DNA from 3 places in the Romboutsia sp. 1001713B170207_170306_H8 genome. Region 2 is predicted to be linked to each of the others. Evidence: riboswitches for the same ligand, from Rfam matches in the RefSeq annotation. Region 2 holds a riboswitch; each other region holds the start of a gene.
What was found. A riboswitch is a leader RNA that binds a small molecule or an ion and turns the genes downstream of it on or off. The one in region 2 is predicted to bind cyclic di-GMP.

Region 1 (10,519 bases), on a different contig from region 2:
ATGTCTGAATTAAAAGATGAATATAACAATATAGATGTAATAAATAATTTAGAAAAAGAGGTTAATAATCATCCTCTAAAAGATGAATTAATACATGATATAGATTTAGCAAAAGAAGTTTTACAAGGTGATAAAGACTATTCAGATAGAATTTTTACACTTACACAATATGGTGATACACATGCAAAAGCAAAAAATAATTTACAAATGTCTACTTTCGGTACAGACTTACAATCAACTGGTATAATAGCAAAACCAGGAGAAGAGTTTACAATATATGTTGAAGCAGAAGAAGGAGCACCATTACCATCAATTGCATTTACTCAACATGAAGGTTTCTACTCAAACTGGATAAGACAGTATCAATTAAAGCAAGGTAAAAATGTTATAATAGTACCAGAAATTTATAGTGATTCATGGAGCAATAAAACTGTAAAAGGTGGAGCAGTATACTTAGTGAATAAGTACACAAAAGAACAACAAGCAAAAGCTCCAGTGGTTCGTATTGAAGGTGGCGAAACTTTCCCATTATATAACTTAGGAGATGACAAAGAAGCATTCATAAAAGAATTAAAAGAATATAATGAAAAATTAGAAAAATATCCTGAAAATACAGTAGATGTATTTGAATTTAACAGTACCAGATTGCTATACACAGGAACTGCATCAGCTGCATATAAGGTATATGTAGAAGAAGGTGTAGATATTGGTGAAAGTGTGGATAATCTAAATGGTCAAATTCAAGATGCATTTGAATTTTCTGGGTTAAAAGATGATGAAACAGATCCAACTAACGACTCTACAAATGTTAGAACAACCATAAGATTGATGCAACCTTATGGTTTAGCATATGCTTATGTTGACCATATTGGTATACAGAGAGGTTATGAACAATCGATGTTAAGAACTGATAGAGACAGTTTAAATTCTGTTTTATGGGCTACAGTACATGAAGCTGGTCACCAAATGGATATTAATGCTAGGGAATGGCCTGAGGTTACAAATAACATGTGGGCAAATAGTGCTCATATAAAAAATGGAATGGGAGATAGGGTTTCTTACAGTGATTTATATAAATATCTAGCCCCAGAAGACTCATTAAAAGGATTTGATGATTTTAACTATTTCCAAAAATTAGGTATGTTTTGGCAATTACAATTAAAGAAAGATACTTATTGGGCAGAGTTAGAAACTTTATATAGAGAAAGAAAACCTAGACCAAGAAATGAACAAGAAAAGAAGGACATACTTGCAACTTATTCTTCAGAAGTTCTAGGTATTAACCTAACTTACTACTTTGAAAAATATGGATTTACGTTATCTGATAAGTGTAAGGAAAGTTTAAAACAACTACCAGAGTCAAAGGATAAAATATGGTACTTAAATAGTACTGTTATGGATTATGAAGGAAGTGGATTTGATGGTATTGGTACAGGTTTAGATGTATCATTATTAAAATCAACTTCTGGAACAAAACTAAGCATGAGTATAAATGAAAATACGAAAGATGATTTACTTGGTTATGAAATACTAAGAAATGGAAAGGTAATCGCATTTACTACAAGAAGTACTTACATAGATAAAGATTCAACAGATGACAATAGCGAATATGAAGTAGTTCCTTATGCAAAAGATTTAACAATAGGAAACAAAGTTCAAATAAATTCATTAAAGCCAAGCATAAGTATTCAACAAGAGAAAGTAACTTTAAAAAGAGGAGAGAAATTTAACCCAAAAGATTATGTTAAAGGTTTTACCTATTTAGGTGAGGACATAACATCAAAATTAAAAGTTGAAAGCAATGTAAATACTGATAAAAACGGAGCTTATCAAGTTAAATACACATTAACCAATGAAGAAATAACTGTGGAGAAAAGTTTAAAAGTAGAAGTAGTAAGTGACTATGATTACTTATCAGATTTTAAGTGGACATCTGTAAATACTGAGTGGGGAACTCCAAGAAGAAACAGTAACATACAAGGAATGGTACATGGTGAGGTAACAACATTTAAAAATGGTATCGGAATACATGCAAATGGAAAGATAACTTATGATTTATCTGATAAGGAATATGACAACTTTGAAGCATTAATTGGTGTAGACACAGCTATAGGAGAAAATAATAATTCAAGTGTAACTTTCAAAGTTGTAGCAGATGGAAAAACTGTAGCAACAACAAATATTATGAGTTACTATGATAACTTAGCTTATATAAATATTCCAGTTTCTGGAGTGAAAGAATTAGTAATAGAAGTACATGATGGTGGTAATGGAAATACGAGTGATCACTGTATAATAGTTAATCCTAAACTAACAACAAGCAATGGTAAGCCAAAATTCAAAGGTGACGAGAGTGTAGCATTTAATATAAATGAAGAAATTGATTTAATTAAAGGAATAAGTGTTACAGATGGTGAAGATGGTGATTTAACTTCTAAAATAGAAGTAGAATCAGATTATATTAAAGGAAATACAGGTATATTTAACGTAACTTGTTCTGTAAAAGATAGTGATGGAAACAAAGCCCAATTTACAAGAACAGTAGTAGTTACAGATAAAGAAACTTATTTATCTGATTTAAATTGGAAATCTGCAACAATAGGTTCAGGTTACATAGGAAAAGATAAATCAGTAAGACAAGAACCTATAAAACTTTTAAATGAAGATGGATACGTTGAAGTTTTTAAAAAGGGTATAGGAACTCACGCTTACTCAGAAATAGTTTACGATTCAACAGGTTACGATATATTCGATGCTTGGGTTGGACTTGATCAATTTGTAGCAGGTCAACAAGCATCAAGTGTTATATTTAAGGTGTACGTAGATGGGGTTTTAAAGGCAGAAACACCTATTATGAAATCAAATACACCAAAACAGCACTTAATTGTTGATGTTAGAAATTCTAGCGAAATCAAACTAGTAGTAGATGTAGCTGATAGCGGAGACACTTGGGATCATGCCGACTGGGCAGATGCTAAATTTAGAAATTTTTCTGAATTTGATTTAAGCAAATTAGAAGAAGTTTTAGAAGAAGCTAGGGCCTTGGATTTAGGGAATTACACTGAAGAATCTGCAAAAACTATAAAAAATGCTATAGAAAATGGTGAAAAAACTTTAAGTTCTAACAATCAAACTAAAATAGATACAGCAGTAGAGGAGATAAGAAAAGCAATCAATTCTGCGGTAGAAATAGACTTAAGTCAAATAATACAAATAAAAGATAAAAATCTTAAATTAAGTATACAACAAGAACTTGGTCTACAAGGTGAAGTAAGATTAGGTGATATGAGGGAGCTTGTTTCACTAACAGTTAAAAATGTTCAAAGTTTAGAAGGTTTACAATACGCTGTGAATCTAGAATCACTAAACATAGAAAATAACAAAATAAAAGATTTATCACCATTAAAAGACCTTAAAAATTTGACAAACCTAAAGGCACACCCGCAAATAATAACAGAGGATTGGGTTTTGGCAAAAGATAAAAAAGTCACTGTAGACTACGACGTTTTAAACAGAAATGGTGAAAAATTAACTCTAACGTCTATAATCATAAAAGATAATAGAACATGGGACTTAACAACTTTAAACGTAGAAGAATGCGTAGATGAAAATGGAAAAATATCATTTGACACAACAGATTTTTATTCGGGGATACATACTGTTTATATGACATACGAAGATAAAGTCGATAATTATATAACACAGATTACATTTGTTCTTGATACTAGGGAAAGATAGCTGTTATAAAATGAATTGAATTATTTATAATTTTAGTGTAAATAATATAACAGTAATTGACATAATATAAAAAATAATGGTAAAATACTGAATAAATTTAATAGGTAAACCTAAGGAAACTTAGGGACACAAAGCTATAGGGACTAAGGTTTTTTTACTATGTCAGCCAGTTGCCAAATAGTACATTATACTTTTTGTTTTAAGCTTAGTATGAAATTATTAGGTCTATTTCAAGTTACTCTTTATGAGTAACTTTTTTTATGCCTAAATAATGTACTTCTGAGGGAGAATTATTCAGGAGGATAAATATGCACAAAAGAAAAATAGCAGCGTTAACTATGGCAGCAATCATTACAAACTTTTCAGCAAGCACTATAGGTGTTTTAGCACATGAATTGGGGGACAATAACGTAGTCCAAAATATATCAGATAAAAATAATCAAGATATACAATCAAATCAAGCTAAAGTAAGTAAATTTAATTTACTTAATAGCAGCTATTTAGAAGAATATAATAAATCTTTTAAATTAGATAACTCAAAAATAATTTCAATAACTAATAACGGAGGAAATTACCCATCATCAGTAATAACTAAAGCTATAGATGAAGACTTCAGTACCCACTGGGAGACTAATAAGGTTAATAGTTCAAGTTTTGAAAATGAGGTAATAATTACACTAGATGAAATTACAAGTTTAAACAGAATAGTATATGGAGCAAGACAAGATTCAGCTAAGGGAAAAGGATTTGCTCAAGAATTTGAAATATATTCTTCACTTACAGATGATGGTGATGATTTTACTGTAGTAAGTCATGGAAAGTATTCAGGATCTACTTCAGATATAGTTGAAATAAAGTTTGATAAAGCAGAGTTTAAAAGAATAAAGTTTAAGTTTAAAAAAGCTAATCAAAATTGGGCATCAGCTTCAGAATTTATGCTATATAAAGAAGATGAGTTAGCTGATAAGATAAATAGATTATTTGCAGATAGCACTATGAGTGTTGTAAGTGATGAGTTTAATACTATTGAAAAAATAGAAGCTTTAGAAAATGAAATAAAAAATCATGTTCTTTATAATGAATTTAAAGAAGATATAGAAAATGCAAAGATATTACTTAAAGAAGAAAATAATATAGAAAGTCAAAATGCTCAAATTCAAAAATTTGAAAAAGTTAATTGAAAATATGAGGAAATCTATAACAAAGCATTTAAAGTAGATAATTCAGAAATAGAAAAAATAAGCAGTAATGATGGGTCTAGCAGTGAAGCTTTAATGAAAGCTTTTGATAATGATACTAAAACATACTGGGCATCTAGAAAAAATAATAGTGATGATTTTAAAAATGAAATAGTAGTACAGTTAAAAGAAGCTACAGTTTTAGATAGGTTAATATATGGTGGAACTCCATCGTGGCAAAAAGGTTATGCAGAAGAATTTGAGATATATGCATCAAACACTACTAAAGGTGATACCTTTAAATTAGTAGCTACAGGAGAGCAAGCAGCAAGCCATGATATAAAAGAAATAACTTTTGAACCAACTGAATTTAAAAGAATAAAGTTTGTATTTAAAAAAGGAAATTTAAATCAAGCAGCCTGCTCTGTATTTTGGTTATATAAAGAAGACTCATTACCAAGTATTATAAATAATATATTTACAGATGGTACAATGGTTAAGTTAAAAGATGAATATAACAATATAGATGTAATAAATGATTTAGAAAAAGAAGTTAATAATCATCCTTTAAAAGATCAACTAATATATGCTATAGACTTAGCTAAGGAAATTCTACAAGGTGATAAAGATTATTCAGATAGTACTTTTACAGTAATGCAAAATGGTGATACACACTTAAAAGCTACAAATAATTTACTTATGTCAAGTTTTGGAAATGACTTTCAATCAACTGGGATAGTTGCAAAACCAGGAGAAGTATTTAATATATTTGTTGAAGCAGAAGATGGCAAACCACTACCATCAATAGTATTTTCACAACAGGAAGGTCACTATGGCAATTGGAGAAGAAACTATCAATTAAAGAAAGGTATGAACACAATAGTAGTACCAGAAATTTATAGTGATAGTTGGTCTCAAAAAAGTGCTAAAGGTGGAGCTGTATACTTAGTAAATAAATATACAGAAGAACAACAAGGAAAGGCACCAGTAGTTCGTATAGATGGAGGAGAAAAATTCCCACTATTTAATACTGGTGATAACCAAGAAGAATTTTTAAAAGAGTTAAAAGAATATAAGAAAAAATTAGATGAAAATCCAGATACAACTGTAGATATATTTGAGTTTAATACAAAAAGATTGATGCTTACAGGAACTGCAAAAGCAGCGTACCAAGTATATGTAAATGAAGGAATTGATATTGAAGAAAGTATTGCTACTTGGGATAGTCAATTAGAAGAAGCCATTACATTTGCAGGATTAAAAGATGACGAAAGTGACCTTACAAATGATTCTACTAATATTAGAGGAACAATAAGATTAATGCAACCTTATGGAGCAGCTTATGCAGCAGGGGATCATGTAGGTATTCAAAGACATATACAAGAAATAATACTAAGGCCAGATAAAAGTAGTATGAATAGTATTATATGGGGAACTATTCATGAGTTTGGCCATCAAATGGATATAAAGCCTAGAACTTGGGGAGAAGTAACTAATAATATGTGGGCAAACTATGCATCAATAAATAATGGTAAGGGAGATAGAGTTCCTTATAACAATATATATAGTATGCTAGCACCGAAAGAATCTACAAAAGGATTTGAAGACTTTAATCTTGATCAAAAACTAGGAATGTTTTGGCAGTTACAAATAAAGAAAGATACTTATTGGCAAGAATTAGAAGCTATGTATAGAGAAAGAAGACCTAATCCAAAGGATTATCAAGAAAAGAAAGATATACTTGCAACTTATTCATCAGAGGTTATAGGTATGAATTTAACACACTACTTTGAAAAGTATGGATTTACTTTATCAGAAGAATGTAAAAATAATTTAAAAAGATTCCCTAAATCAAATGAGAAAATATGGTATCTAAACACTAATGCAATGAAATATACAGGTAATGGATTTGTAATTAGTGACACTGATTTAGAAGTTTCATTATCTAAATTAGATTCTGGTATAAAACTAAGTATGAATATAAATGAAAACATGAAAGACGATTTACTTGGTTATGAAATCCTAAGAAATGGAGAAGTAATAGGGTTTACCTCAAGTAATAGTTACATAGATACTAATGCAACTCATGAAGAGAATATTAAGTATGAAATAATTCCTTATGCACTTAATTTAACAACTGGAGATAAGGTTGAAGTAAACTCATTTACACCAAGCATAAGCATACAACAAGATGAATTCACTATAGGACTTAGAGAAGAATTTGAACCAATGGATTATGTTAAAGCACTTAATCATAATGGAGAAAATATAACATCTAAAGTTAAGGTTGAGCATAATGTAGATACTAATCAACAAGATATTTATGAAGTTAAGTACATAATAACTGATGAAGGAATAACTACAGAAAAAGTAGTAAAGGTTGAAGTAGTAAGTAAATACGATTACTTATCAGATAGTGAATGGAAAGCTGTTGAAACTCAATATGGTAGCCCAAGAAGAAATAAAGATATAAAAGGTAGAATAAATGGAGATATTAAAACATTTGAAAAAGGTTTTGGAATACATGCAAATGGTAAGATAACTTATGATTTATCAGGTAAAGATTATGATAATTTTGAAGCTTTACTTGGAGTTGATATGAACATATCTGCTCAAGATAAATCAAGTATAACGTTTAAAGTTATTGGAGATGGAAAACTCTAGCAACTACAAGTGTTTTAAAGCATGCTAATAATATGGTAAGTATAAATGTCCCAGTTAAAGGTGTAGAAGAATTAGTTATAGAAGTTCATGATGGTGGAAATAGAAATACATCTGATCACGCTGTAATAGCTAATCCTAAATTAACTACAAATAATACAAAACCGAATATAGATGTTAAGGATAAGACTTATCTTTTAGGTGAAAATGTAGATATAATGGAAGGTATAACTGCAGAAGATACAGAAGATGGAGACTTAACTTCTAAAATAGAGGTAGTTTCTAACACTTATGAAGACGGAAAAACGGGTAGATTTGAAGTTTTATATAGAGTTACAGATAGTGATAATAACGTAACTGAAAGAAAAGCATTTATAACTATATATGAAAACTTTACAGTTAATAAAACTAAATATGGTTCTTTTGATAATCTATCTGAATACAACAAAGAGTTTAAATTACCTATAGTATCTGCAAAAAATAATGCAGGTAACTATGGCTCAAGTGTAATAGGTTACGCAATAGATGAAAATATTAATACTCACTGGGAAACTAATAGTCCGAACAGTAGCTCATTTGAAAATGAAGTTATATTTGATTTAGGTGAAAATGTAGATATAGACAAGATGACCTATGCTTCTAGAAGAGGTGGTAAAGGATTTGCACGTAATTTTGAAATATATGTTTCAAGCAAATCAGAGGGAGATGACTTTATACTAGCAGGTAAAGGGGCATATGATGGAAGTGTAAATGATGTTATAGAGTTCAAATTATCTAAATTTGATGTGAGAAGAGTTAAGTTTAAATTTATAAATGCTCACCAAAATTGGGCTTCAATAGGTGAAGTAGCATTTTATAAAGAAGATGTTTTACCTGATAAAATAAATAATGATTTATTTATAGATGCTAATAAAACTGAAGTAAATGAAGAATACAATACTTTAGAAAAATTAGAAGTTTTAAGAGAAGATATTAAAAATCATCCAGCATTTAGCTTATTTGAAGATGATTTAAATAAAGCAAAAGAAATAATAATAGCAAAATTCCCGACTTTAAATGTTGAAGAAAATACTTTTGTTAAATTAAATAGTGAATTTGATTTGATGAGTAATGTAGTTGCTAATGACCAAGAAGATGGAAATATAACTTCAAATGTTAAGATTAATACTAATGAATTTACTACAAGTAAAGCTGGAGAATACGCTTTAACTTATACTGTTACTGATAGTGACGGAAACTCTACATCAAAAGAGAGAAAAGTTGTAGTTTATAGTGAGAATAAATATTTATCTGATATGGATTGGGAAGTAGCAACATCTGGATGGAGAAGTGTAAACAAAGATAGTGCGGTAGCTTCAACTAATAAAATAAAGCTTAATATAGATGGTACTATAAATGAATTTGATAAAGGTATAGGTGCTGCTACAAATGCAGAAATAGTTTATAATCTAGATGGGAATTACAGTTACTTTACAACTTATTTAGGAACAGATAAAAACTATAATGATAATAGAACAAGTATAATATTTAGGATATTTGCAGATGGTGAAGAAATTTATACTTCTGATGTAATAAGAAAAGATTCTAAAGCTGAATTTGTAAGTTTAGATATAACTGGGGTGAAAGAACTTAAGTTAGTAGCAGATGATGCTGGAGATGGAGGTCTTGGAGACTTTACTTCATGGGCAGATACTAAAGTTTACACTACAAACTCTAAACCACAGTTAACTATACCAAAATCAATATCTACTAAATTAGGAGAAGTAGTAGACTTAAATGAAAGTTATAGCGCAATTGACACAGAAGATGGAGACATAACTTCTAATATTGAGGTAAGAGGTAAAGTAAACTTTAATAAACCAGGTAAATACCCTATAATATACACTGTTACTGATAGTGATGGTAATAAAGTAAGTAAGACTAGAACTATAGCAGTAGTTAATATGGATGATAATAAATACTTAACTGATTATGAGTGGAATTCTACTCAAAATAGCTATAAATCTCCTAATAAAGATAAATCTATAAGTGGAAATACAATAAAGCTTACAGATGAAAATAATCAAGAAGTAGTTTATGAGAGAGGTATAGGTGCTCATTCAACTTCAACGATAATATATGATTTAAGTGATAAAGACTATGCATACTTTACATCATATGTAGGTGTGGATAGGGCTATGTTTGGAACTGTTGGTTGTGTAAGTTTTGAAGTTTATGTTGATGGTGAGAAGAAATTCGATAGTGGAGTCATGAATTCAAGAGAACCACAAAAGTATGTTGAAGTAGATATAAATGATGCTAAAGAGTTAAAGCTAGTAGTGACAGATGGAGGTAATGGACAAGGGTCAGACCATGCATCTTGGGCAGATGCTAAACTGCATTTTGCGAACGCTGAATCAAGCGTAGATTTAAGTGAAGTAGTAAGTATAGAAGATAAATATCTTAAATCAAGTATAAAGAAAGTACTTAATTTATCTAGTGATAATATAACAGTTGGTGATATGCAAAAAATTACTAGTTTAAATGTTCAAGGAGCTGAAAGCTTAAATGGACTACAGTATGCGAAAAACTTAGAATCATTAAATATAGAATATAATGAAATAAGTGATTTATCACCGATTAAAGATCTTAAAAAATTAACAGATTTAAGAGCTAATCCTCAAATAATAACATTAGGATCAATAGATAAAAAGGATAATAGAGTGACAATAGACTATGATGTTTTAAATAGAAAAGGTGAAAAGTTATCACCAATAAGTTTGACGATAAGAAACAATCAAACATTAGAAGATATTACATTAGATTTATCACAGTGTGTAGATGAAAATGGCGTAATATCTTTTGATACTACATACTTTGATTCTGTTATATATAGTGTGTATTTAGGATATGAAGATATTAATGATAACTATTTATCACAAGTATTATTTATGTTTAGTAAT
Region 2 (10,519 bases):
GGACCATATGCTTATCTTAGACCAAAGAGTAATATAGGGAACCATGTAAAAATAGGTGATTTCGTAGAAGTGAAAAATGCTACTATAGAAGATCACTCAAAGGCTTCACATTTATCTTACATAGGAGATGCACATGTAGGTAAAAATGTAAATATAGGATGTGGAGTAGTATTTGTTAACTATGATGGGAAAAATAAATTTAAATCTGTAGTAAAAGATGGAGCATTTGTTGGTTCAAATTCAAACTTAGTAGCTCCAGTAACAGTTGAAGAAGATGGTTACATAGCTACAGGTTCAACAATAACTAATGATGTGCCAAATGGAGCTTTAGCAATTGCAAGAGAAAGACAAGTTGTTAAAGAAGGTTGGGTAGAAAAGAAAAGAGCTAGAGACAACAAATAAGTTTGATTATTATTTTTAGTTTAGTCTAAAAATTTTAAATATAAATACACAATATATATCAATAGTTTAAATTTTTCGGGAGGATAGGCAATGAATACTAGCGGAAGTGAAATTAAAATAATTTCAGGAAACTCGTCTAAAGAGTTAGCACAAAAGATAGCTGATTATATAGGAGTACCTGTATCAGACTGTCAAGTAGGAACATTCAGTGATGGAGAAATATCTGTAAACATGAATGAGACGGTGAGAGGATGCGATGTTTTCGTAGTTCAATCAACTAACAGTCCAGTTAATGACAACTTAATGGAATTATTAATAATGATAGATGCGCTTAGAAGAGCATCAGCAGGTAGAATAACAGCAGTAATCCCTTACTACGGATATGCAAGACAAGATAGAAAAGCGAAATCTAGAGATCCAATCACAGCTAAGTTAGTTGCGAACTTAATAACAGCTGCAGGTGCAGATAGAGTATTAACAATGGATTTACATGCAGCACAGATACAAGGATACTTTGATATACCACTAGATCACTTATTAGGTGGAAGCATATTAGCTAACTACTTTAATGAGAAGAAAATAGAAGATTTAGTAGTAGTTTCACCTGATTTAGGAAGTGTTACAAGATCTAGAAAATTTGCAACAACATTAGACGGAGATGTTCCATTAGCTATAATCGATAAGAGAAGACCAAAGGCTAATGTCTGTGAAGTTATGAATATAATAGGAGATATTAAAGGAAAGAATGTTATCCTGTTAGATGATATGATAGATACAGCTGGAACAATAACTAATGCAGCTAATGCTCTTAAAGAATTTGGAGCGAAAGATATATATGCTTGTTGTACTCACGGAGTATTATCAGGACCGGCTATAGAAAGAATAGAAAATTCTGCTATAAGTGAGTTAATAGTATTAGATACTATACAACTTCCTGAAGAAAAGAAAATAGATAAGATAAAAGAACTTACTGTAGCTCCTTTATTTGGAGATGCTATAAAGAAGATATTCTCTAACGAATCTATAAGTGTTTTATTTTAATTAAATTAAAAAAGGCTTGTATCCAAAGTTATTTTGGAGCGAGTCTTTTTTTATATAAATTATTATTTAGAATTTAGTAATATTTATACTAAAGTATAAATATATATTGTTAAAAAGTGGAAAATGGTATATATTTTTTATAGAAAGAAGTTAATAAAGAGTAGAAATCAAAGAAGTATATCTTATATATGGGCACTTTAGGTATACTGAGATAGTAGTGCAACCGGCTATATTATAACAAATTTTGTTTTGATTATAATATGGCCTTTTTTATTACATAAATAGATAGACATAGGGAAAAAATGGTATAATGTATCATGCAAAAGAATAATTTTAATGGTACGAAAGTAGTATATAAATATAGTATTTTACAAAAGAGGTGAATATATGGTTAGTTACACTAAAAGGCGTTTAGGTGATATTTTAGTAGAAGCAGAAAAGATAACATCATATCAACTAGCTCAAGTTTTAAAAGCTCAAAAAACTATGGGTAAAAAATTAGGTGAGATTATAGTCGAGCTTAATATATTAGAAGAAAAAGATATTATTGATGCTATAGAGAAACAAACAGGTATAAAAAAAGTTAATTTGAATGAGATAGAATTTGATAAAAGGGTTATTAAGTTACTTTCTCAAGGATTATGTGAAAAATATACATTAATCCCTTTTGGGATTGAAGAAAATAAATTAAAAATTGCTTTTTCAGATCCACTTAATATATATGCAGTAGATGACATATCTATATCTACAGGATTTGAAGTTGAATCATATATAAGTGATAAAGCGAGTATAAGCAAATTTATTCAAGTTCACTATAGTTCAGAAAAAATGAACTTAGCAGCAGAAGAATTATCAAGAGAAAGTTTAGAATCACAATATATATCTATTAATGTAGAAGATTTAGATGATGTAAAAAGTGCTCCGGCTGTAAAAATGGTAGAGTACTTATTTGCCAATGCAGTTGAAATGAGAGCTTCAGATATACATATTGAACCTTTTGAAAATGAAATAAGAATAAGATATAGAATTGATGGTCAGTTACGTAATATAAATACACTTCCAAAAGAAAGTTTAGGTCCATTAGTTACTAGAATTAAAATATTATCAAATTTAAACATAACTGAAAAAAGAATACCTCAAGATGGTAGAGTAATAGCCAAAATATCTGGAAAAAAGGTTGATTTAAGAATATCTATACTTCCAGTTGTAAATGGAGAAAAAGTAGTTATAAGGGTATTAGATAGAAGTAATTTTAAGGTGGGAAAAGAATACCTAGGAATGGATGATGAAAATATTAAAAGATTAGAGAGAATTATATCAAGTCCGCATGGAATTGTATTAGTTACAGGTCCGACTGGAAGTGGTAAATCTACTACATTATACACTATTTTAAGTGAATTAAATTCATCAGAAGTAAATATTGTTACAATAGAGGACCCTGTAGAGTATACATTAAATGGAATAAATCAAGTAAATGTAAATAATAAAACAAACCTTACTTTTGCTAGTGGATTAAGAAGTATATTAAGACAAGATCCAGATATAGTTATGATAGGGGAAATAAGAGATGAGGAAACAGCTCAAGTTGCAACAAAAGCGGCCATAACAGGACATTTAGTTTTAAGCACATTGCATACTAATGATGCGCCATCTACAATAACTAGATTAATTGATATGAATATAGAACCATACTTAGTATCTACAGCTATTTCTGGGGTAATTGCTCAAAGACTTGTAAAAAAGATATGCCCGCATTGTAAATCACAATATAGTTCAACTACATATGAAAAAAGAATACTAGGTAAGAATGATGATGAGGAACTTTTACTATATAGAGGATTAGGTTGTGGAAATTGCAATTATACAGGATATCTAGGGAGAACTGGTATTTATGAAATTATGGAGATATCAAGAGAACATAGAGATTATATAAATATAAGTAGAGATCCAAATGGTCTTAAAGATATAGCAATTAAAAATGGCATGGAGACATTGGAAGAGAATTGTAAAAAACTAGTTCTTAATGGAATAACAACAGTTAATGAACTTGCTTCGATAACTATGATAAAAAATATATAAGAAAGGGATGATATAAAGTGCCTAAATTTGAATATAGAGCTATAAGCCCTTCAGGAGAAAAGATAACTGGTATACATGAATCAAAATCTAAATTTGAAGTAACGGATATGTTGCGTTCGAATGGGTATTACCCACTAAAAATAGAAGAAAAAATAGAAAGTAAAAATATAGAGATAAATATCTTTCAAAAAATAACTATAAAAGATATAGCTATATTTTGTAGACAGTTTTATACAATGTTAGATGCTGGATTAACAGTAAACTCTGCATTAGAAATATTAGCTCAACAAACTACAAATAAAAAACTTAAAGATATTATAAAAATCGTAGAAGATGATGTTAAGAGGGGGGAAACATTGTCATATGCAATGGGAAAACATTTAGATGCATTTCCAAATTTATTAATAAATATGATTGAAGTTGGCGAAGAAAGTGGAAATCTAGATACAATAATGCTTCGAATGTCAGACCAATATGAAAAAGATAATAAAATAAATAATAAAGTTAGGGTAGCTATGATATATCCAGCAATACTAGCTATAGTGGCAGCATTAGTAGTAGCTATATTAATGATATTTGTAATGCCTTCATTTATTGAAACATTTGAATCTATGGGTACAGAATTACCAGCAATAACAAAATTATTAATGTCTATAAGTGGATTTATAAGTAGTAATATAATATTTATTACATTAGTAATAGTTACACTTTCAGTATTATTTAAGATTTATGCTAAAACAGATCATGGTATGCATACTGTGAGTTACTTGAAGCTAAATATACCGATAATAGACAAATTAAATGAGAAAATAATAGTTTCTAGGTTTACAAGAACGATGTCCCTTTTAATGTCTAGTGGAATACCAATGATAAGAGCGTTAGAGCTAATAGCGGATATAGTTGGAAATAAAATTGCAGAAGAAGTTATATTAAAAATGAGAGAATCTGTAGTTAGAGGTGAAGGAATATATAAACCTATTAGTAACAGTAATATATTTCCTAAAATGATGGCTACGATGGTAAAAATAGGAGAAGAGTCAGGTACATTAGATGACATAATGTATAAAACAGCAGACTTTTATGATGATGAATTAGAAAGTCAAATACAAGCTACTTCAGCAATGATAGAGCCCTTACTTATAGTAGTAATGGGAATTGTAGTAGGATTTATAGTTGTATCTATTATGTTACCTATGACAAGCATGTACGATAGTATATAGTAATTAATAAGTAAAGAGGTGGAGATATTGGAAGCTAAGAAAATAAGTCTAAAAGAGCTTATGAGTATGGATATAAAAGATTTAACAAAAAAGAAAAGAAAAAAAGTTAAAAGTAAGCAACAAAAAGAAAAAGAAATAAAAAATGAGGTAGTTTCATTTGATATTGGAAGTGAGTACACAAAATTAGTAGTAGGCAAATATTATAAAGGAAAATTAATTATAAATAAGTGTCTAGAATTTGAGACACCAAAAAATTGTGTGAAAGATGGATTAATTATAAATGAAAAGATATTAACTGATAAAATTCAAATATTATTTAATGAAAATAAAATAAAATCAAAATATGCAAGTTTCACAACAAACTCAACAACTATTATAAATAGAGAAATCCTAATACCAAAAGTAGAAGAAGATGAAGTTGAGAGTGTAATAAAGTTTGAAATGGAGCAGTACCTTCCAATAAATTTAAATGACTATATTGTTCAGTATATAGAGCAAGATGAAATTAAACAAGATGATAATATAAAGATAAAAGTGTATGTTATAGCATATCCTGAAAAAATGGCTAGAGGGTATTATGATTTGTTAAAAAGTTTAAAGTTAAAGCCTGTATCTTTAGATGTAACATTTAACTCTTTAAGTAAATTAATTACTCGAACAGATTTAATCAATGAAGAATCCTACGACTCTTCTTTAACAAATGTATTCATTGATATAGGATCTAGCTTTACATCAATACATGTTTATAGAAATGGTGTACTAGATTTTACAAGGATAATTAGAAGTAACTATACAGATATATCGTATGATGAAATGATATTTATACAAAACTTATCAGATGAAATAGAAAGAATAATTAGATTCTATAATAATAAGCATATTGGAAATACAGTAGATAATGTTTATATTCTAGGTGGAGTTTCTAGCTTATATGATATTCACGGATATTTAAAAGAAAAAATTGAGGTTCCGATTAGAAAAATAAAAAATATAAAATTTAATGAATTTACTATAGATATTGACAATATAGATAATTATTTAAATGCAATTGGATCTTTGATTAGATAACAAGGGGGAATTATGGCAGATATAAACTTTTTTAAACATTATGAGAATCTAAAAAAAGATACATCAGATAAATATATTTACATTACAGCCGGGTTAGTAGGAGCATTAATAATAGGTAGTGCATCTATAAATATGGCAAAAATATATTTATATAACAAAGAAATAGAGTTATATAATGCTAAATTAGAGTCAGAAGAAATTAAAAGCAAAATAAAAATTTCAGAGGACGTTAATACAAAGTTAGATATATTGTATAAATATGAAAAACAAATAAATGAAGTAACTGAAGCTATAAGTTCAAGAGATATTGTAACTATAAATGTAATTGATAGTATTAGTTCAACTTTACCATCAGACGTATCATTTGAAAGTATGAATATTAATGATAATTTAATAAATATAGAAGCAATATCAAATACAAGAACATCTATAGGTGAAATTGAAAATAGATTGAAAAAGTTAGATATACTTCAGGATGTACATATAGGTACAATATCAGAAAATACATCATTAGAAGGTGTGTATGCATTTAATATAAAATGTACATTAAATGGAGGTAACTAATTATGAAAATAAGCAAAAGAGAAAAAATTATGTTAAGCTCCTTAGGCATTGTATTAGTAGGGGCAATTTACTATCAGTTTGTATACTCAAAGCAAACTCAAAAAGTAGAAGCTCTAGAGATTCAACGAAATGAAGTAGAAGATAAATATAATGAGGTTATAGATACTATTAGAAGTTTAGAACAAAAACAAGATAGAATAAACTCTATGTACTCAACTTTAGATGTAAAAGCATCTAAGTATTACTCTTATATAATTCAAGAAAATTTAATTCTTGATTTAAACAGTATGCTATTAGATAGTGAGCTTACTGGTGACTTAAGTTTTACAGAGCTAGAAGTTAAAAGTGTGGAATCTAGTACCTTTTCAAATATAATGAAACAAAATAGTAGCATCCATCAGTTAGTAGAAAGGTATGAAAATGCTGAGAATTCAACACAAGAAGTAATTAATTCAAATATAGATGAAGAAGTTAGTATAGATACTTCTACTGATGAAAACAATGTTCAAAATGAAAGTACGGAAAATCAAGAAGATAGCTCAGAAATTACAGTTGAACAGATGTCAGCAACATTAACTTATAAAGGTACTTTTTCTCAGTTAAAAACATTTATAAGTAAAATAGAAAAAAGTACTAAAAAAATAGTTATAACAAATTGTAGTATTACAACTGATGCAGATGACAAGGTTTCAGGTAGTATAAATTTAGAATTTTATGCAATACCAAACTTAGGTGATATAAAATCTTATTATGAAAACTGGGATATATCAGAGTTATCAGGAAAAGAAATTCCATTTAATTCAATGAATACATCAGTAGGATTTTCGGGGACAAGCAATGCATATAGTAAAAGTGATTTTATAATAGAAGTTAACCCAGAGTCATCAGACTTACCAACTGTGACAATTGGTAAGTCAAATGATTCTCAAAGAAGCACATATATAGAAGCTGATAATGTTGGAATAGAAACTATTGAAATAACATTAAAAAATGAAGGAAACAAATATTACTATACATATAGAACTTCAAAAAATTTATATCCAGGGGAAAATAAGGTGGCTGAGTTTAAGCCAAACTCAGAAAATATAAATATCGATATAAATAGTGAACCAAGGCTTAATAGTAATGATAAGTCAGGTATAAAATTAACTGTAAAAAACAACACAAATAAAAAAATAAATGTAAATATAAATAGTGATGATAAAGAGAGGCCAAGAGTAACTGTAGCCGGTGAAGGCTCTAATATAAGTGTTATTAAAAAGTAGGTAAATATGATAAAAAAGGATAAAAAAGGATTCAGCTTAATTGAGATTTTAGTAAGTCTTGCTATTGCATCGATTATAGTATTATCTATAACGCAGCTTATTATAAATATGGTCAAGTTTAATAAAAAAAGTGAAGATAGACAACAAACAACACTTGTAGGGCAACAAATAGTTGAAGAAATAAAAAACTTAGATAGCTCTAATATAAGCTCTTCATTAATTAAAATAAGTGATGATTTAATTTTAAATAGAGTAGAAAATAGTAATGAATATAAAGGAATATTAACTGATAGAAATAATTTATCTAAGACATATGATGTTGCATTAACTTTAAATTATGAAAATCAAGGTATGAATAAAAATAATGAAAAAGTTAATATAGAAAATGCAATAAAATTTAAGTCTGAAGTTATTAATGAGGTATTAATAATTAAAGATGAAAATAATAATGAAGTAGCTAAATTAAGTTTAAATACAAATGAAACACCAAAGTTAATTATAGAAAGACGCACAGAGTTAAATAACAAAGGTAAGATAGATAATACGCTATCAATTAATTTAGAGGATGAAGTTTTCATAGATTTTTCAAATTACAATTTTAATGGAAATTTAGATGTATATATATACAATTATATAGAATCTGAATTCACAGTATACGCACAAAAACCAGATAACCCAAATATAAAATTAAAATCTATATTGGGAATAGTAAGCATCCATAATAATCCTATATATGATAGTATTGGATATTTATACAATATAACTGTGAGTATTAAGAAAAATGGAAAGCTTTTATTTGAAGGATATATAAATAAAAATATATCTAATCAAATTTAGATGTTAATAAGGGTGATTAAGTGAAAAAAAACAATAAAGGTTCAAGTTTAATAACAGTAGTAATCGTACTAGCTGTTATATTTACAATGGGAACAGCAATAATCGGTCTATTAAATGTTAATTATAGAATAAGAGTAAAAGAAAATAGAAGACTTCAAAACTTATATGCTTCAGAGGCTGGTATAGATGTAACATATAACATAATTGCAAATACTTTTGAATACGCAGTAGATGAAGCATATAAAAAAGTTCAAAGCGATATTGATATAAGTGAAGAACAAAAAAATGAAAAGTTTAAAGAAGAATTTAAAGCATTTATATCAAATAAATATAATTCTAATTCAGATAATTCAAGTATGTATGATGAATTTAAAAATAACATAACAAATACTAGGTATATTAAATCTATAAATTCAGACGGAATTAGACAGTACGAAGAGGTAATATTTGATTTCTATAAAAGTAATAGCGAGCTAAATAAACCGATATTAATCGTAGAAGATACATCTAACTTAGATGATAAAAATAATAAATATACTTTAGATGTTGTATCTGAATTTTACACAAATGATTCTACTGGAGAGAATAAGAGAATAATTAAATTAACATATGATGTAAAAATTCCAGAGTATGATGATGTAGTACCAAGCATAAGTGATAAAGAGTCTTTAAAAGTTGAACTTCAAGATAAATCTATAGTTACTGATGGGAATATAGTATTTAATAGTGGAGTATCTATACAAGGGAATATATTTGCTCTTGGAAGTAAAGAATCTAATGATTTGGAGTTAAGTAAAAAGTATATCGGTGGAATAAAAGTATCAAATGAGTATAAGAATGATTCAAATACAGTAAGTATTAAAGGTGATATTTCTACAGCGAAAACATTTAATTTAGTAAAAAACACAAATGTTAATATTGATGGAAATTTATATGCAGGAAATATCTATATTGGCAATGGTGAATCAAATGTTTTTGAAGGACATAATAACAATCTTAAAATTGTAAGTTCAACTTTATCAAACCAAGTTATAACGAATAATGATTTAGTTATAAATTCAACCGGTAGTGAGATAAGTATAGATAATTTTTATGGAATAAATGATTTAACTGATAAAACTGATAGCAATGCAATAAAAACGTCTAGTAGTATTATTGTTAATAATAATCCGAATGAAACAACTGAGTATTCAAATCTGACAATCAATAACGAAGCGTATATAATGGGAACAGCATATATTAATGTTAAAAATGGAGAAGATTACTATCAAACTGGAGAGTCTACAGCAGTTAAGGGTAACTATGTAGCTTATACAATACCACTAGATAATGAAAAGTTTAATAATGTTGAGTTTGAATATTATGATATTTTACAACTAGTAGAGAGATATAGTGGAAGTGATTCAAAATTAAGTGGAACACAAAAAAGTGAATACTTTGAAAAATTTGCAAAAAATAATAAAGCTTTGCTTACTCATGGAGGTATAAACTTTTTAAATCCTAATAAAGTAAGTGCTATAGGAGCTATAGTATATAATAAAGGGAATGAAGTGGAAGTACTAAAAGCAAGTTATGCCTTAGAGGATAAGCATATAATTGATTCTAAAAAAGCTGACTATGCTAAAAATGTATTTGGGATAGGAAGTGAAGTAGATTATAGTATAGGAACCCAGAAAACTGTAGAAGGATTGATTAAGAATCATGATAAAAGTTATGTTTCTGTTGAGGAAGAAGACAATCAAGGATTAGAGGATATAGCAATAATAGATTTATGGTCTAATGAGTCTAATAAAAATATAGTTATAACTACTGAGGGCGGAAAAGGAAAAATAACTATAGATAATAGTAATAGTTATTATTATAAAGATGAAAATATTAATGCTGTTATAGTGACAGATTCACCAATTGAAATAAAAGGTGAAGTTAATTTTAAAGGAACTATAATTAGTACTTCAGATATAACTTTTAATAAAGGAAAAACTAGTAAAACAAATATAGTTTATGATAAGAATATTGTAGATAAAATCATTTCAGACAATTATA
Region 3 (10,519 bases), on a different contig from region 2:
TTGAGAATATAAGACTAAAACAGTACTTAAGACATAAAGCAGAATTAAAAAAAGTTAATGTTTACTCAGAATATATATCTTGTGAAGATACGGATGATAATCTTAAGAAAATAGATCATTATTATGTAAAATGTAAAGTCAAAGATATAAAATATGGATTATTAATTGAGCAAATAACTAAAGAAGATCTAGGATATAGATTTAAAGGGTTAGCAGATTATTTTATAATAAATATTAATAAGCATTATGTATATAGAATGTGTACTGATGAATATATAGATTTAGTGTTTCTAAATAATGAAGATAGATTGAAAATAAGAGCTAAATATATAGATATAAATGATGATCAAGAAAACTATTATTAAAATAATATAGCTATACTTAATAATAGTTAAAGAATTATTTGTATGCTTAGTATTTTGTTAACTGAATGTAACTTGAATAAGATGATAGTATACATATAAAATAGAATTAATAAGGGAGGAGGAGTAAATATGAATAGAAGCATAGAAAATCCTATGTCAGCAATTTTTAAATGTCTAGCTACATCTGTATTATTTATGTTCATAGGTTTTATGTTTGGACAGATATTTATACCGGTTAGTTTTGCATATTATGCAAATATGATATTTACTTTTTTAATGATAGGACTTTTAATAATGTCTTTATTATCAAGAAAAAATATAATTCCTATAAGCTTTTCTATGAGTTTTGTTTATGCATTTACTTTTATTGATGGTATTCTTACATATCCATTATTACAATATTATTTAGAGGATTTAGGGACAGGTGTATTTACATCCATATTGGTTGCATCAATAGCGTTATTTGCAGTATTAGCTAAATTATCAAGTAGAAAAGAAGCTGGACATTATCTGGGACTAGGAAGTATATTATTCGCTGGACTTATAGGTATACTAATAGCATTGATAATTAATATATTTATAGGGGGAGCAATGCTTAGTTTATTAATAAGCATAGTAGGTGTAGTAATATTTTCTGGCTATGTTCTTTATGATATAAGTTTAATAAAGCATGAGATAGAAAATGGTGAAATAAGAGAAAAGAATGATCTATCTCTACATGTTTTAAACCTTTACTTAGACTTTATTAATATATTACTAGATTTATTGAATATAGCATCAATTTTAGATGATTAATATATAATATTTTTATAGAGGTGGCTAAACCCAATTTTAAAATGATTGGTTAAGCTATCTCTATTTTTATACATATAATGTTATAATAATTATAGTATAAATATAACAAAGGGGTGTTTATTATGATAACTAATGAAGATTATATAAGATATGAACCTATGGTATATAAGATTGCTAATAAATTTAAAAATAATATATATAAATTAGAGATAGAGGATTTAGTTCAAATAGGGTCTATGGGTTTTATAAGAGGGTTTAATACATATGACGATACAAGGGATTGTAAAAAAGATACTTGGATATATTCATGTATAAAGAGAGCTATATTAAGAGAATTTCAAAATTTAAAGAGAATAAAAAGACAATCTTTAGCTAATTCAATATCAATAGATACACCTATAGGTGGACTAGATGAGGATATAACAATAGCTGATACGATAGAAGATATAAATATAAATGTATCAGATGAAACTATAGATAAAATAACGATAGAAGCCTATAAAAAAGAAGTAAATATGATATTAAATGGAATAGAACATTATATTGCTTATGAAACCTTATTTACTGATAAGACATTAACTGAGGTATCAGCTTCAAAAGGAATAGAATACTCAAAGGCAAAGCATATACAAAATAAAGCATTTAGAGAATTAAAGTTTAAGAGTAAGTTAATACGTTCTAAGTATATGGAGTTAAAAGAGAAAGAGGCAGAGAATAACATAATTAATTTATATAAAGATCCTGCTAAATCAATTTATATACATGAAATAAGCAAAGAATTAAGAAATAAATACAGATATGAGCTTGATGTTATAGATACTATACAAACTATATTTGATGGACTAGATACATATAAGAGGAATAAGGTTATACAAGGATTTATATTAAGTTTAGATGATATTGTAGAAGCTAAAGATTTATTTATATATAAAACTATTGCAAAAGGGAATAGGGATTCTCTAAAGGATAAATATAGCTTTAGTGATATTTATTTTGTAGAAGATAGAATAAAAAATACTATTTCTAAAAATAAAGATTTAGTATATGATTTATGTAAAGATTTTGAGTATGGAAAATTTACAAATATAAACAAAGATGATGGTATTATAGACAATATAACGTATAAAAGCAGCTGCATATGATATAACTAAAAAACAAATATTATTATTTATTTAAGCTAGTCGATTTTTCGGCTAGCTTATTTTTTACATGAATGTTTAAATTTTTTTATATTAAATGTTAATATATCCAATTTTGTACACTTAACGACCAGTTATGCACTATATATTTACAAAATTTTACGAATAGAGCTAAAATTAAGTTAAATCATACTTTCTTAATTAAAACTATGAAAAGCCAAACTTTAAGAAATTAAAGGATGGAAAGCTAAGGAGCTAAGGGTAGAATACCTATGCTAGCAGGATATCAAGAGGAGGAGATTAAAATGAGTTTAAAAAAGAGAGTAAGTAAAGGGATAGCGTTAGTATTGATTGGAATAATATTTTCATTACCAGTATCAAATACTGTATTGGCTGCAGGTTTAGAACAAGAAGAGTCATATGATATGAGTTTGGATGAAGAAGTTTTAAATACAGATATAAATTCTATCATAGAAAATGAGTCAGATTTAATAGCGTCATATGGATTGAGTAAAGATCAAGTTATTCAATTAAATGAAGAGAGGGAATCATTTGATGTAGATACAAAATTATCTGACATGTTTTCTGATGAACAAGTGGAATTATTAAAGTTAGAATTTAAATCTACATATGGTGATGAAGATTTACTAAAAAAAGTAAGAGAAGAAAATAACATATTAACGGAAGTTAATGGTCATAGAGGAATAATTAAAACTACAATATATGATAATGAAGGACAGGTAAAAGATACAGTAGAAATTAATTACTTTGAATCATTAGAAAATTTAAATCAAGTAGGAAAAGAAAATAATTTAGAAATTATGTCTAGATCAACTACAGTAGTTCCATCTAAGCAGTATGGATCAGGAACTGTGTCTAGTGTATTTTATCCTTATATTAAGGTAACAAGAGATACAAAAGATAGGATATCTATTCATGGGATAAAATCAGGTCAAAAAAAGAGTTACTCTAAAGAAAAATATAATTGGAATAGTGGTAATACTTTAAATTTCTATAATAGTGTTAATAATGCGTCTGTACACTTCAATAAAATAGGATACAAATTAAGTGGAGCAGTTTTATCAAAATATATAAGTTACGTATCAGGTTTAATAGCTGCAACAACATTTGCACCAGCACTAGCAGTTGTTACAAGTGCATTAGCAGCTTTAGGCATAACTGTTAGTGGATTTGACATAGCAAAAGAAACTATAGCATTTCTTTATGACTTTGGACAAATAAATAAATACTATCATAAAATATAGAGGGCGTTAGAATGAAAATGTACTTTCCTTATATTATAGCTGGATTAGTTTTGATAAGTGTTGTATTTCTTATTTTTGGTTCTATAAAAAGCTTTAAAAAGGTTTACAACATGAATTATAGTAATAATAAAAATTTAATATATATAATAATATTTATGATTATATTATCCATTATAATTGTATTTTTATAATCATTTATTTTAAAAGAAAATAAGAATGAGGATAAAATTAACTTTATATATATTTTCATGATTATTATTATAAATGTCATTTTTAATTAAATGACTTGTAATATTGCAAACTAAACATTTGGATTAATTATAAAAGGTGCACCTATTTTAATTTAGGGTGCACTCTTTTTATATATTAATAAGGATTTCCAAAATGATGAATAAAAAATTACGAAATCAACTCACAAAACAAATAACTCAAATAAAAAAACGCGGTTAAATGGCTATTTATCAAGTTTTAAGTATTGTAATATCAATGTTGTCAAATGTGGTAGCAAAAGGAACGTTGTACACTTTTTATGGAGTACTACGAACGGAACGTTCCGATTGGGTGCACCTATAAAATAAGCTACAATACTGTATTTTACTTGGGTTTAAGCTTCTGAATCAATTTAGTATAATAAACAGTATAAATTCGCTTAGTATTTAGGTTATTATGGAGGTTATATATGAATGTTATTGATATAAATAATATAAAAGATTTATCAGGAGCATACTCAATAAAATTCGGTAAAGAAAAGAAATATGTAAATATAGAGGATGAGAAGATAACATTATTTGGTCGTATAAAAAGTTATGCTCATGGAGGTTGGTGTAACTACAGAATACAAGATATATTTATATCTAAGCAAAAGACAGGTTTTGGAGAAAAGAAATTCTTTGTTTGCCCAGAATGTGGTGAGCGAAGAACTAAAATTTATTGTTATGAGAATAAAGAAGTATTTAAATGTAGAAGCTGCTTAGGTAAAAATATATATTCTGAAAGATGTAATTTATATGATGGAGTAGGTACAGCTCTTATTGAATATAAGTTTTTTAATTTAATATCGGAGCTTGATTTAAGCGAAACCTCAAAGAAAAGACATATACCTTTTGATAGTAGATATTATGGATCATGCAAACCTAAATATATGAGGTATGAAAAGTTTGAGTTGATATTAAAGCAATTAACGGCCCTATCTGCTATGAGAGATACTGTTATATTGCAAAAATGTTCATATAGTACTAAGTATATTAATGGATTATTAAATAGTAATGCACTAAAGAAGCTTAAGTTAATAGATATACCTGACGCTATATGGTTTCATAAAGTATAAATTAACTATATCCGGTTGTACCCTTGTAAAACTTTTTACACCCTAAGTTTTTTTACCTTTCGAAATGGACTCAATTAATAGTATTAAAATGTAAAATATTGAAAATGCTAGTTTTATCCTTAAAAGGTTTGAATAATATTTGTTAGTATAATTATTTAAATGATTATCTACATTTTTTATAGGCCTTAAAAAGTAATCTGACGTTTCTGACTCCCTAAAAAGAGAAGTATTCGGCATTTTCGGCAGTCCTAAAAAGGGATTTTGAACTTTATGAATTCCATAAAAAATAAGTATTTGGAGTATTTAAAAAGGTAATGCTCACAATTCATAAATTAATAAATGAATATAGTTACTTATAATATTGCAGTCATAATATTAACTTAGTACTACTTAGTTAATAGTCATAAGGTTTAGATTTGTTGGAAAATGAGAGTGAAAAATAAGCTTCTTAATACAATAACAGGAGAATTATGTAAAAAAATAGCTTTTAAGATTTAGCTTATAATAAAATATAAAGCCTTAAATTAGACTATAAGGTACTTACATTATATTAGTAATGTATTTATACCTTGTAATGTTTAAAATGGCATATAAAAGATATAACACAAAATAACACAATAGTAACACAACTAATATGAAAAATAGTAGAAAATATAGATTTTAAATTATTTAACTGTACCAGTGTATATATTGGTATAACTGAATTTGGTTGAATATAGAAAAATATTAAAAATATAATTATAGAATCCCCTCGTCTCCACCATTAAAATCCACGAAAAGTCATACTAAATTTAGTATGATTTTTTTGTATGAAAGAATTATATATTTATTAAAAAAATGTTAACTCTATTATAACTAAGTTAAAAGTATATAAACTAAAAAAAAATATGCTAGTATGTTAAATAGGCTATGTTAAACTATTTGTTCAACATAGTCTATTAAAAAAATAAATTTAGTAGAGGTAATTAAGTTATGATAAAGAATTTTGCACATCGTGGATTTAGTGGTAAGTATCCAGAAAATACTCTTTTAGCATTACAAAAAGCGATAGAAATAGGTAGTGATGGCATTGAATTTGATGTTCAGTTAACAAAAGACGGACAAGTTGTAATTATACATGATGAAACTATAGACCGTACTTCTGACGGAACTGGATATGTATGTGATTATACTTATGATGAACTAATAAAATATGATTTTTCAGGACGTTATATGGGGAAAGTTGAAAAACAAAAACTACCTCTTTTAAAAGACTACTTTGAAATGGTTAAAGACACTAACATTATTTCAAATATAGAATTAAAAAATAGCATTCTTGATTATAAAGATATAGAACAAAAAGTGTATGGATTAATAGTGGAATATGGTTTAAAAGATAAAGTTATTATTTCATCTTTCAATCATGAAAGTATAATTAGAATGAAAAAAATTGATGAAAGTATTGTATGTGGTTTTCTTGTAGATTGTACTATGTTAGATGCACCAATGTATATCAAAAAATATAATGTTGAGTGCTTCCATCCTTCAGGATATAGCTTAACAAAAGAAAAGGTAGAAGCTCTACAAAATCAAGGTATATTGGTTAATGTATGGTTAGGAAGTCATAACATGGATTACAAAGAACTAATAGATATGGGAATAGATATACTAATATCAGATAATCCAGATCAAGTAAAAGAAATTATAAGCAACTTATAGGAGGGGATATGAAAATATTAGACAACCATGTGCACACTAGTTTTTCAAGTGATGCAAAGGATTCTATGGAAACTGTAATAAAAATAGCTATAAAAAAGGGATTAAAGTATTTAACTATAACAGATCATGTAGAAAATCATATTACAGGAGAATGGATAGACTACAATGACTATATACCTGTATTTAATCATTATAAAGAAAAGTATAAAGGTGAGATAGAGTTATTGCTGGGTATAGAAGTTGGATATGAAAGTGATAGACACGAAGGTCTTGAAAAAATAGTAAAATCTTATCCTTTTGACTTTGTAATTTGTTCTACTCATTGTATAGATGGTAAAAAAATACATGATAGGAGCTACTTTGAGGGAAAAAGTAAAAAAGAAGCTTATGATAGATACTTTGAGTATGTGAGAGACTGTACTAAAAAATTTAAAGAATTTAACATATATGGTCATCTTGATTACATCATAAGATATGGGACTTATGAAAATAATGAGATATGTTTTGAAGAGTATAAGCAAATAATAGATGAGATATTAATTAATATAATAAATAATGGTAGTGGGATAGAGCTTAATACCTCAGGCTATAGATATGGATTAGATAGCACTCATCCAAATATTAAATTTATAAAAAGATATAAGGAGCTAGGGGGAACTATCATTACTTTAGGTTCAGATTCCCACAGGGCTAAGGATTTATGTGCTGATTTTGATAAAGCTTGTGAAATTTTAGCAAGTTGTGGATTTGAATATGTATGTATATTCAAAAATAGAAAACCTAAATTTATTAAAATAGAAGAAAAAGATAAAAGTAATATTGCTTAGATAAGGCTGTATCAAATTTATTTGGTATAGCTTTTTTCCTATTGAGAAAATTATATTGTCTTACTTATATAAAAATTACTATTTTTTGGTTAAATTAAATTTAATAAATTTAATAAACACTTAATTAAGTTAACTATGTATTAACTACTACTTAATAATCAGTTAACAAATACACTATAAAATATAATTAAGTTGAGTAAATGAAACAAAAGGACAAGTTAAGGGAAATAAAATATTAGAATGAAATGGGAGTTAATATGGCAAAGATAATTTTAGAAAATATTAAGAAAAGTTATAGCAAAAAAAATACTGTAATAGAAAACTTAAATTTAGAAATAGAAGATGGTTCATTTACAGTATTAGTAGGTCCATCAGGATGCGGGAAATCTACAACTTTAAGAATGATAGCAGGTCTAGAAGATATTACAGATGGAAATCTATTTATAGGTGATAGGGATGTAACTAAGGTAGATGCAGGACAAAGGGGGATATCAATGGTTTTCCAAAATTATGCTTTATATCCTCACATGAGTGTAAAGGAAAATATAGAATTTGGATTAAAAAATAATAAAGTAAAAAAAGAAGAGAGAGAGAAGCTCATAGCAGAAGTTTCTTCAGTAGTAGGATTAGATGAATATTTAGAAAGAAAACCATCTGACTTATCAGGAGGTCAAAGACAAAGAGTAGCTTTAGCAAGGGCTATGGTAAAAACACCTAAGGTATTTTTAATGGACGAGCCTTTATCAAACTTAGATGCAAAACTAAGAAATCAAATGAGAAGTGAGCTTATCCAACTTCATAACAAGTTAAAGTCAACATTTGTATATGTTACTCATGATCAAGTCGAAGCAATGTCTATGGCAGATAAGATAGTAATAATGAATAAGGGTGAGATAATGCAAATAGATGCACCAAAAGAAATTTATCAAAATCCTAAAAATATATTTGTTGCTCAATTTATAGGAAGTCCAGCTATGAATATACTAGATATGAATGTATGCCACGAAAAATATGGATTTAGGCCAGAAAAAATTAAGTTAGAAGCAGATGATAATTTTGATGGAATAGTTTTAAACGGAACAATACTTACAAAGGAAATTTTAGGGTCAGAAGTGCTTTATTGTGTAAACGTACAAGGTAAAGATATAATGATAAAAACTGAAACTGATACTTTAAACTTTGATGAAAAAGTACAGTTATTCGTAAATAAATCGGATTTATATTATTTTGATACAAATGGAAATAGAATCGAAAATGAAAAACAAATACAGGGGTTATTTGAATTAATAAATGATAAGGAGAGTTTAAATGAAAAAGCAATATAAATCTTATCTATATATAATGCCTGCTTTAATAGGAGTACTTGTATTTGTAATATATCCAATATTGTACACAATATACTTAAGTTTTCAATCGGGAAGTTTGATGAGTCCAACTTTTACATTTGCAGGGTTAGATAACTATAAGGATCTTTTAAAAGATGGAGACTTTATAATAACTTTGAAAAATACAGCAATCTATACAGTAGCAATGGTTACTATTTCTATTTCATTAGCACTAGTATTTGCAGTATGGTTAAACAAACAAAGTTTTATGCACAAGCTTACACAGACTATAATATTTACACCTCATATAGTTTCTCTTGTATCAATAGGTGTACTATTTATGTGGCTTATGAATCCTGATTATGGATTTTTAAACTTTGTACTAGAGAAGATAGGTCTTGAACCATCTACATGGTTATCTAGTGATAAAACAGCTTTATTCTCAATAATACTAGTTGGGATATGGAAAACAGTAGGATACAATACTTTAGTGTTTGTAGCAGGTCTTCAAGGTATACCGAAGTATATTTATGAAGCTGCAAACTTAGATAATAGTGGACCAATAAAGACCTTCTTTAAAGTTACATTACCTCTACTATCACCAACAATATTTTTCCTATTAATAACAACGACAACAGCGTCATTCCAAGTGTTTGACTTAATAAATGTTATGACAAAGGGAGGACCAATAAACTCTACAAATATGTTAGTTTACTACATTTATGAAGCAGGGTTTAGATATTACGATATAGGGATAGCATCGGCTGCAAGTGTGTTCTTAATAGTATTAGTAGGTATTTTGACTTTTGCACACTTTAAACTATTATCTAATAAGGTTCATTACCAATAAAATTAGTAGGAGGAAAGATCTTGGAACAATTACAACAATCTAGCGCTTATAAAGAAAAAATAAATTTAAAAGAAAAACTATCGATTCTTAAAGTACCGTTAAAATGTTTGGAGTATGTGGTATTGGGTTTAATGATAATGATATTTGTATTTCCTTTTATTTGGATGATATCAACATCATTAAAAACTACAGCTGAAGCAATACAAATACCACCAACAATAATACCTAATGAATTTATCTTTGAAAACTATTTAAAGGCATGGAATTCAGGGCCATTCTTTAGATATTTAGGAAATAGTATATTTATTACTTCAGCAATACTAATTATGCAGTTTATAATTATGGTTCCAGCTGCTTATGCTTTCTCAAAAATTAAATTTAAGGGAGAAAAAATATTATTTGGAATAGTGTTAGTCGGGCTAATGGTTCCACCACAAATAACTTTTTTACCTGTGTATATTATGATGAGTAAACTTGGATTAATAAATTCATATGTACCATTAATACTTCCTTTCATGACATCATCATTTGGAATATTTTTACTAAGACAAAACTTCATGCAAGTATCGGATGAAATACTTGAAGCAGCGAAATTAGATAATGCTTCAGATTTCAAAATAATGTGGAAGATTATGCTGCCTATAGCTAAACCAGCTATGATTACATTTGGGTTATTTAGTTTTATATATCATTGGAACAATTATTTCTGGCCATTAGTTATGAGTAATACTGATTTGGTTAGAACACTTCCTATAGGTGTTGCTATGCTTAAGGAAAGTGAAGGTATAACAAATTGGAATATAGTAATGGCAGGGAATGTAATGCTTACAGCACCAATACTAATAATATATACATTCTTAAATGGTCAAATTAAAAAGGCGTTTGCATATTCAGGAATAAAATAATATTTTATTATAGGGGAGATTTA

Region 1: another riboswitch for cyclic di-GMP. It lies ahead of I2A66_RS17140 (discoidin domain-containing protein); the one in region 2 lies ahead of I2A66_RS13635 (GspE/PulE family protein).
Region 3: another riboswitch for cyclic di-GMP. It lies ahead of I2A66_RS06145 (hypothetical protein); the one in region 2 lies ahead of I2A66_RS13635 (GspE/PulE family protein).

Annotation. Positions count from the first base shown of each region.
Region 1 covers NZ_JADNAX010000002.1:239,898-250,416, reverse strand. The annotation lists gene I2A66_RS05840 (NPCBM/NEW2 domain-containing protein) at 1-3,738, shown strand, start outside; cyclic di-GMP riboswitch class I at 3,832-3,916, shown strand; gene I2A66_RS17140 (discoidin domain-containing protein) at 4,047-4,919, shown strand; partial or broken gene I2A66_RS17135 (discoidin domain-containing protein) at 5,013-8,363, shown strand; gene I2A66_RS17835 (NPCBM/NEW2 domain-containing protein) at 8,681-10,519, shown strand, end outside.
Region 2 covers NZ_JADNAX010000009.1:23,971-34,489, forward strand. The annotation lists gene glmU (bifunctional UDP-N-acetylglucosamine diphosphorylase/glucosamine-1-phosphate N-acetyltransferase GlmU) at 1-402, shown strand, start outside; gene I2A66_RS13630 (ribose-phosphate diphosphokinase) at 493-1,443, shown strand; cyclic di-GMP riboswitch class II at 1,597-1,681, shown strand; gene I2A66_RS13635 (GspE/PulE family protein) at 1,831-3,522, shown strand; gene I2A66_RS13640 (type II secretion system F family protein) at 3,540-4,742, shown strand; gene pilM (type IV pilus biogenesis protein PilM) at 4,770-5,810, shown strand; gene I2A66_RS13650 (PilN domain-containing protein) at 5,823-6,374, shown strand; gene I2A66_RS13655 (hypothetical protein) at 6,377-7,639, shown strand; gene I2A66_RS13660 (type IV pilus modification PilV family protein) at 7,646-8,476, shown strand; gene I2A66_RS13665 (DUF2572 family protein) at 8,497-10,519, shown strand, end outside.
Region 3 covers NZ_JADNAX010000002.1:319,413-329,931, reverse strand. The annotation lists gene I2A66_RS06160 (DUF3885 domain-containing protein) at 1-365, shown strand, start outside; gene I2A66_RS06155 (Bax inhibitor-1 family protein) at 495-1,160, shown strand; gene I2A66_RS06150 (sigma factor) at 1,283-2,302, shown strand; cyclic di-GMP riboswitch class I at 2,506-2,590, shown strand; gene I2A66_RS06145 (hypothetical protein) at 2,605-3,564, shown strand; gene I2A66_RS06140 (hypothetical protein) at 4,244-4,891, shown strand; gene I2A66_RS06135 (glycerophosphodiester phosphodiesterase) at 5,864-6,589, shown strand; gene I2A66_RS06130 (histidinol-phosphatase HisJ family protein) at 6,598-7,416, shown strand; gene I2A66_RS06125 (ABC transporter ATP-binding protein) at 7,674-8,741, shown strand; gene I2A66_RS06120 (carbohydrate ABC transporter permease) at 8,725-9,591, shown strand; gene I2A66_RS06115 (carbohydrate ABC transporter permease) at 9,612-10,496, shown strand.